2 regions of the Brevibacillus sp. SKDU10 genome follow, and region 1 is predicted to be linked to the other one. Evidence: a T-box and tRNA genes for the amino acid it is inferred to sense, from the RefSeq annotation. Region 1 holds a T-box; the other holds one or more tRNA genes.
The links. A T-box is a leader RNA that pairs with one kind of tRNA and senses whether it is charged. The one in region 1 lies ahead of argS (arginine--tRNA ligase), so its partner is inferred to be a tRNA-Arg.
Positions count from the first base shown of each region.

Region 2: it encodes a tRNA-Arg, which carries the amino acid that the T-box ahead of argS (arginine--tRNA ligase) is inferred to sense. The anticodon was not compared.

Region 1 covers NZ_LSSO01000008.1:22,408-26,625, forward strand. The annotation lists gene argS (arginine--tRNA ligase) at 91-1,803, opposite strand; T-box leader at 2,009-2,273, opposite strand; gene AYJ08_RS01325 (hypothetical protein) at 2,328-2,804, opposite strand; gene AYJ08_RS22690 (YjcZ family sporulation protein) at 3,063-3,161, opposite strand; gene AYJ08_RS22695 (YjcZ family sporulation protein) at 3,214-3,336, opposite strand; SAM riboswitch class I at 3,532-3,631, shown strand; partial or broken gene metH (methionine synthase) at 3,741-4,218, shown strand, end outside.
Region 2 covers NZ_LSSO01000214.1:7,433-11,650, forward strand. The annotation lists gene AYJ08_RS22395 (glutaredoxin family protein) at 110-409, opposite strand; gene rpoN (RNA polymerase factor sigma-54) at 460-1,845, opposite strand; tRNA gene AYJ08_RS22405 (tRNA-Arg) at 2,111-2,185, shown strand; gene AYJ08_RS22410 (stalk domain-containing protein) at 2,776-3,291, shown strand; gene ytzI (YtzI protein) at 3,385-3,492, opposite strand; gene AYJ08_RS22420 (hypothetical protein) at 3,746-4,006, shown strand; gene AYJ08_RS22425 (RNA polymerase sigma factor) at 4,059-4,218, shown strand, end outside.

The DNA of each region.
Region 1 (4,218 bases):
AGGGAAAGCCCTCCTTTTTTGATGATGAGTTTGATGAATTTTTTACCAAAAATAAAAGGGCGCCCATTGTGTTAGGGGCCCTTATTTTTCTTACATTTCCTCAGGAGCTTCCAATCCCAATAGACGGAGTCCTTCTTTTAGTACAACAATAACTGCTGCTACCAATTGTAGGCGAGCTTGTTTTACTTGTTCATCCTCTGCGACAATGCGGACATGCGCGTAGAATTTGTTGAAGGTTTGAGCCAGATCAATTACGTATTTTCCAATCTGCGAAGGATCGAATTGATCGCGAGCCTTTTCCAGAATGCTTGGGAACTGCAATAGAGTAGTAACGACTGCCCATGTTTCTGGACCCTCTAGAGCTTTATCTACTACTGTTACAGCTCCTGGCTGGTACCCACCTTTTTTCAATAGAGAGCAAGCGCGGGCATGAGTGTATTGAACGTAAGGCCCTGTTTCCCCTTCAAAAGTAAGCATTTCTTCCCAGGAAAAGTTGACATCGTTTAAACGGTAATTTTTCAAGTCATGGAAGATAACGGCACCTACACCAACTTGGCGAGCAACCTGTTCTTTATTTGCAAGAGAAGGATTTTTCTCTTGGATTACTTTAAGTACATCTGCGATTGCTTGAGACAATACTTCTTCCAACAGAACGACTTTCCCTTTGCGAGTGGACATTTTTTTACCGTCTTTTAACATCATGCCAAATGGAATATGATGCATATTGTTAGCCCAGTCATAGCCCATTTTTAGCAAGACCTTAAATAGCTGTTGGAAATGCAGGCGTTGTTCTCCGCCAACCACATATAATGCTTTTCCAAAATCATATTGCTCATGACGATACAAAGCAGCAGCAAGGTCGCGGGTTGCGTAAAGGGTAGCACCGTCACGTTTTTTAATTAAGCAAGGAGGCATGTCGTACTCATCCAGAGATACAACCATTGCGCCTTCGGATTCTGTTAACAATCCTTTTTCCTCTAATAAATCAACAACGCGATCCATTTGATTATTGTAGAATGCTTCTCCATTGAAGGAGTCAAAGGATACGCCCATTAATTCATAGATCTTTTTAAATTCTTGTAAGGATTCGTCGCGGAACCATTGCCATAATTGCTGGGCTTCTTGATCGCCGTCCTCTAATTTCTTGAACCATTCACGACCTTGATCTTCCAGTGTTGGATCGTTTTCTACTTCTTCATGGAAGTGTACATACAGCTTGAGCAATTCTTTAATAGGCTCAGCTTTTACTTTATCTTCATCGCCCCATTTTTTATAGGCAACAATCAGTTTACCAAATTGTGTACCCCAGTCCCCCAAGTGATTGATGCGAACTGGCTGATAGCCATGCTTTTCCATGATGTTTGCAAGTGCATTCCCGATAACGGTTGAGCGCAAATGCCCCATCGAGAAGGGTTTAGCAATGTTTGGAGAAGATAAGTCGATTGGTACCTTTTTACCAGCACCAACATTAGTTGCACCATATGCAGACCCTTGCTCTAGAATCGTTTTAATACAAGAGGTCATAACGCTGGTTTGATTATAAAACAAATTGATGTATGCATTTGTCACCTGTACATCCTGTAAGAAAGGCAGAGAAATCTTAGAAGCTAGCTCCGTTGCAATCATTGGTGGTGCCTTGCGCAGAGCTTTAGCTAATTGGAAGCAAGGGAAGGCTAAATCACCCATTTGTGGGTTAGGAGGAGTTTCGAGCATGCCAAGGACACGTTCGCAGGAAAAATCCTCTACGCCCATTTCAGTTAGAGCAGCAGAGATTTGTTCAGCTACTAGTTGTTTGTAATTCATGTTTATTTCATCCTTTCTTTTTAATCAACATAAATTTTCAGGGAATATGTAATCATTCCGTGGAGAAGTGGGATACATCATAAATATAACCATAGGGTATACAAGCACAGAGCGCTTTGATTAGATACAGCGTAAGATTGTTCAAAGCAACAACAGCAAAAAACCCCCCGTCTCTTTTGGATAGATATCAGTAAAAATCAATCCGTAAAGAGACGAGAGGTTATTTTATCATACTCCCGCGGTGCCACTCTTCTTGTTCTTTTCAATTAGACCAATAAATGATCGTAATTGGAAAAAACCTGCTTGATAGCTGTAACGGGCAAACCCGGCAAGCTCTATACATTGTCAATAGACAAGATTCAAGCTGCGTCTCCGAGGTGCGCTTCATCATGGCCGTTCTATCAGGCTTCCACCAATCCTGACTCGCTAGTAGCACGAACCATCATTACTCTCCTCATCATCGAGTACATGGCTATATAGCGTCTAGTATACCCAACAAAAGGCATTCTAGCAAGCAAGGTTTATCATTGGTTCTTTTTTTGCTGATCCCATTGTGGAAAATAATATTTGGTAAGGGCTTCTTTATCAGCGGCAGAGGCGAATAGTTGTTTGTATTGCCGTAAGGAATCAAGGAGCGCACGTTCTGCTCTTGCTTCTTCCTCATTCAAAAAATTTTCAGTAGGGTCAAATGCTAATAAACGATCATCTTTTCCCGTACGCCAATATGCGGTACGCCAACATTCAGGATAATGATATGCTTCCTCACCAAATAAAAGACCCACGACTTGATCAGTGGATAAAGGAAGATAGAATTCATAGGTTTCATGATTACCTCCTGCCATAAGATCAAGGTGGCAAGTTTGGTAATGCAAATAGTGCTGTTCACTCTCATGATGTTTTACGACAGTGTAGATCTCAAAGTCCGTCTCTTCTAGTACCTTTACTGGAATCAATGGGCCCTGAAACACAGATGTATGTAAATATGCTAGTTTGTTTCCCATGAAAAACCTCCATCTATCTTCCTTTTTATCCTAGCAAAGGTTCATTATCTCTACAAGCGAAGGAAGGAATGGATAAGAGATGAAAGGGGCATGTGCCTGCCCCTTCCCCTCTCCTATATTGGTGAGTGTACAAACCTGAGTAATGTTTTTTGGTTTCCTTATGGAGGTATGAAACATTGTAGAATCATGTAGAGGTGGACACAGATAAAAAAGAGCGTAACCGAATTCAGGTTTGCCGGTGAAAGAGCTTCTTATATTTTAGCAGCAGCCGCAAGAAATAATGACCAGTAGGATGAACAGCACTAAAATGAAGCTGAAATTATCACCGAAGAAATTTCCGCAGTAAGATGTACTCATGAAAGAATTCCTCCTTAATGGTTATATGTTTGAAGGTGTCGCTGCTTCGTTGCTAGTTATCGCAGCCGCAGCTTATGATTACCAGCAGAATGAACAACACTAGGATGAAGCAAAAACTCCCGCCTCCCCAGTTACCGCAAAACGATGTACTCATCTGGCAATTCCTCCTTCGCATTGTTATTCTACAGTCTATACATATCTGTCTATCTGGTGTGGGCTTACGCCTAGGGAAAGCAAAATTGGGCAGCAGGCTATAAAAAAATAAAAGATTGGGAGATAATCCATTGACGCCAATAATATCTGAATGTTAAGATACCTGTATTCAAAAGATGAACAAAGCGTCATATTGATTTCTAACTAAATATGATTTCTCTTATCTAGAGAGGCGGAGGGACTGGCCCGAAGATGCCTCGGCAACCGATAGATCAGGTGCCAATTCCAGCAGGGCTGTTTGCCTTGAAAGATAAGAGGGGATAAGTTCCTACTTAACGAACATAAGTAATCCTCTTCTTGCTTTCAGGCAGGAAGGGGATTTTTTTATTTGCCAAGTCTAATGGAGATTACGGAGGGGTATGGGGGATGAACAAACCAACATTGCAAGAGCAGCTAGCACGAAAAATATTGATACTCGATGGTGCAATGGGAACGATGCTACAGCAGGCTAATCTCACAGCGGACGATTTTGGCGGTGAGGAATATGAAGGCTGCAACGAACTATTGAATGTAACAAGACCAGATGTCATCCGGCATATTCATGCTACCTATTTTGAAGCAGGTGCTGACATTGTGGAAACAAACACATTTGGAGCAACAGATGTTGTTTTGGCAGAGTATGACATAGCAGATCGAGATTATGAACTTAATCTGGCGGCTGCACGTATTGCTAAAGAAGTAGCAGATGAATTTAGCGCGGAGTCATGGCCACGTTATGTAGCAGGTTCTATGGGGCCCACTACGAAAACCCTTTCGTTAACAGGGGGCGTTACATTTGAGCAATTAATTCATGCGTACTATCGCCAGGCTAAAGCATTGATGGAAGGTGGGGTAGATGTATTAC
Region 2 (4,218 bases), on a different contig from region 1:
ACATCATACAAATTATGTCCCGCAGCTTTCAAAAAAATAAGCAGAATGCTTACTCTTAATGTAGCATACACTCTGCTAGCTGACAAGAAGCCAAAAGAGAAATCTTAATTTATTCACATTTACCCATTTTTTGTTGCAAATATAGGCGTAATTCCTCCTCGGCAACAACCGAGTCTACAGATACAAATGCTTCTAGCCCGTTAATTTCAACTACGGGAATCGTAAACATGTACTTTTCCTCTAATCGCATATCTAAAGTAATGTCGACAACTTTATACGTGATCGGAAATTCCTTAGCTAATCGTCTGATATGCTCCTCAACATCATCACACAAGTGACAGCCGGGCCTACCATATAAAATCATTTCAATATGATCTGATTGTAATCGTTTGCTTTCTGCGCTAGCCATGTTAACGGGTTGGCTCCTTTATCTTCTCTTATTTTACATTCATTTTATCATTACAAAAAGCGTTTTCGTTTAGCAGACGATGAGATCAACATTTCCTCTCGATACTTAGCCACAGTACGCCGGGAGATTTCAATCCCTTCTTTCTCCAGCAATTCCGCTAGCTTTTGATCCGAATATGGTTTATTCCGATCTTCTTTGTCAATGAAAGCTTTGATTCGTTTCTTCACGCTTTCTGAAGATGCCGCTTCTCCACTTGCGGTGGACAGGGCCGAAGTAAAGAAGTACTTTAATTCGAAAACACCGCGGGGAGTTTGTACATATTTATTACTGGTAGCACGACTGATTGTAGATTCATGCAATTGAACTCGCTCCGCAATATCTTTTTGAGTCATCGGTTTTAAATAATGAATCCCTTTCTCAAAAAAGTCATTCTGCAAGTCAACAATCGCCTGTGTTACACGCAACAGGGTCATTCTTCTTTGCTCTAGACTTTTTGCAAGCCACACCGCTGCATTTAGTTTTTCATGAACAAATTGCCGAGCCTCATCCTTCTCGGTTTTCTCTTTTAGCATTCGTTCATAAAAGGGATTGATAGACAATCGCGGTAACGAAGAATCGTTGACAATGACAATATATTCTCCCATTACCTTTTCAACTGTAACATCAGGAACAATGTAGCGTATATCTGCGCTGCTATAAGCCGCTCCAGGTCTCGGATTCAGTGTACGAACCAAATCAGCAATCCGTTGTACATCACCTACGCTTATATGAAGCTGTTCAGCAATTTTTCCAAAACGATTATTTGCCAGATCAACTAGATGATGCTTAATGACTTCTACGATATGTTCGTCATCCTGTCCCTCATGCTCTAGTTGTAACAGCAAGCATTCTTCTAGCGAACGCGCAGCTACACCAGCCGGGTCTAAATGCTGAATCACTCGAAGAACATCCTCTACCTCCGCCAAATCAACTCCTAACCGCTCCTTAATGTCAGTGACAGGCACTTCTAGATAACCTCGCTCATCAAGATTTCCTATAATATATTGGGCAATCTGACGTTGTACTGGCGTCAATCTTTTTACATAACCGAGTTGTTCTTCTAAATGAGAAAATAAGGTGGTTCGTGTATCACTCACATAATCTAGAGGACTGTAGGCGCTTTCATCTCTGTTGACTGAAAAATCATTATGCCCCGGATTATTCAATAATTCCTTCCAATCAAAGTCCAAGCTTTTTTCCCGTTTATCTACAGGCAACGGTTCTTGGGCAACCGCAATTTCCTGAAGATCAATCACTGGATTTTCGATCGCTTGGTCCTGCAAATAATTCATCAGATCAATGGCCGAAAACTGCAATATCGTAATAGCTTGACGCAATTCAGGCGTCATCACTAACTTTAACGTCTGTTCTTGATACAAACCTAAGCCCATATTCATATTGCATTCCTCCTCCCCGTCAGAAACCATCAAGCTGTCGATAGCTCCAACAACTTCTTTCCACCTTTCCTTACTCTCTTCCTCTATTATAGCGTTCATGCAATTTTCCTGCCAAGACGTATCTTTTATTGACACACTTTTCATACAGTATATCAAGGTTGGCTCGGCAAAGACTCTTTTTTTGTTGCTCTTTTTAATCATACAGTAAAAAAGTTGTCCTATGCTCCATTTTCGTATATAATAAACTTTGTTGTCTGAAACATATGCGCCCGTAGCTCAGTGGATAGAGCAGCGGTCTCCGGAACCGCGTGCGTAGGTTCGATTCCTATCGGGCGTACCATATTAGTTAAACCTCGAAGCCTCCGTTTATTACGGGGGTTTTTATGTGTGCAAAAATGAAGCCGCATCTAATTTTAGCTGATTCTTTAAAAATGATATCCATTGCATAATTCCTTTGCTATAATATTATCAGATTATTCTAAAAGTTGGTGGTATTTATGCGGAAGGTACTATTTTGTGTAGGGTGGTTAACAATGTCATGGATGTTTCTTTATGTAGTAATGCTTCTGCGATAAACACTAACCTTGTCCAAGCAACAAATGCCTTTAGATTACTAGGTATTTTGAAAGCGCAGTCATTTTGTAAAGCTACTTACTACTAAGCAAATGGGTCTTTCTACTTAGTTTTGCTTTCTTTATGAGCTTTCCTGCGCTTCTGTAGTGCTTGAGAATGAGATGACACTCCAGTAATCCTATGATGAAATGAAATATCTCACATGATACGAGGTTTTACAGGGCGAAATACAAAATTTCTACCCATTATTTATGATCGTTAGATACAATTTCCTATTACCCGCGACTTTTGCAGATTTTGTCATCATTTGTCATACTGTGATTAACAAAAATAAAGATAAGTGGGGCTTATTTAAGTATGGGTAAGTTAAATGTAAAATCGTTAGCAATTGGCATTGGAATCGGGGCTCTATTATCCTCCTCTATCGCCTATGCTGCTTCAGAAATGGCTGTCAAACCAGATATGGAAAAGCCTATTACTTTTTACTTCGATGGTGTACCTAAATCACCACCTGTTCAAACACAAGGATTTCTATACAAAAATACAGCATATGTCCCTGTTCGTTTTGCAGCAGAAAACCTTGGCAAACCGATCGTATACGATGGGAAATCACTCTCTGTCTACATCGGTAAACTCCCGACAAGCAAAACCTATTCTAAGTATCAAGCTGTAGAATTGGTACGCCAGAAATATGGGAAAGAGGTACCGGAGAATTTCACGATTGCTTATGATCACGATGATGAACGCGGAAATTATGTCATCCAGATTTATCAAGAGGTGGTAAATAACTTCCAGAGCGGAGATCGTTATATTAACACCTACGGCTGGTATATCGTAAACCCTAATACCGGCGATATTAAGTCTTTGTTTTAACCTTAATAGCTATTATTATGCGATCTTTTCTACCTAACATTTTTTCTCGTCTTATAAAAGTAAAACACACCTGAATGCGGTGTGTTTTTTCTTTTACTTATCTATATCGTCTATTTTGTTTTTGTAAGAATATCCTTTATTTATTGCCCAAATCGAACATCCAACTATGATACCGACAATGACAACAACAGCAATAATCATGGAACTCAATTTTCCATCACCCCCGTTTGTTTGGTGTACAGTCCCCTTTCCATTGTACAGAACATTCAAAAACAAACCAAGGGAATACAGCTTTCTATGCACAATGCATAATTATTGACGTATGATAACCCGTCTGCCTCCGTATGATCTAGTGCTGTTGTCACATAATAACCATAAAACAATTCCACGAACAAATGTTTTGTGCACAACCTGTTGATAACTTTGTGGATAAATACTAGGGAGGTCTATCAATATGGAAGAACAATTATTTCTCATTTATCAGGAATCAAATGAAGATGAATGCCTTCTAACAATCCAGCCCTATTTAACTTCAGAGGAATTAGCGGAGGCAATTAGTCGCTTAGAACATCGAGACATTACAGACTACACCATTATTAAAGGAAAAAAAATGAAGGCAAAAATGCGGGTCATGATTGACCTAACAGAAGATACTGGAAAAGATTTGAAGGAAGAAGAACCTCATAAGTCGAATGAAGAAAAGGATTTAGATTAACGAAATTTTTAAGATAAAACTTACGTACTAGTACTAGAAAGGAGGACCGAATGTGGAAGAGCAATCACGCGAAGATCTTTATGCGCTAAATCGAAAAGCTTTAGAATATATCCTGAGATTTCTAAAAGGGGATGCTAATTCCTTCCCTCTGCTTGTTGAGCTTTTTGATCAGCGCGTGCAGCGCATCGTCCTCAAAATGGTCTATTCCTATC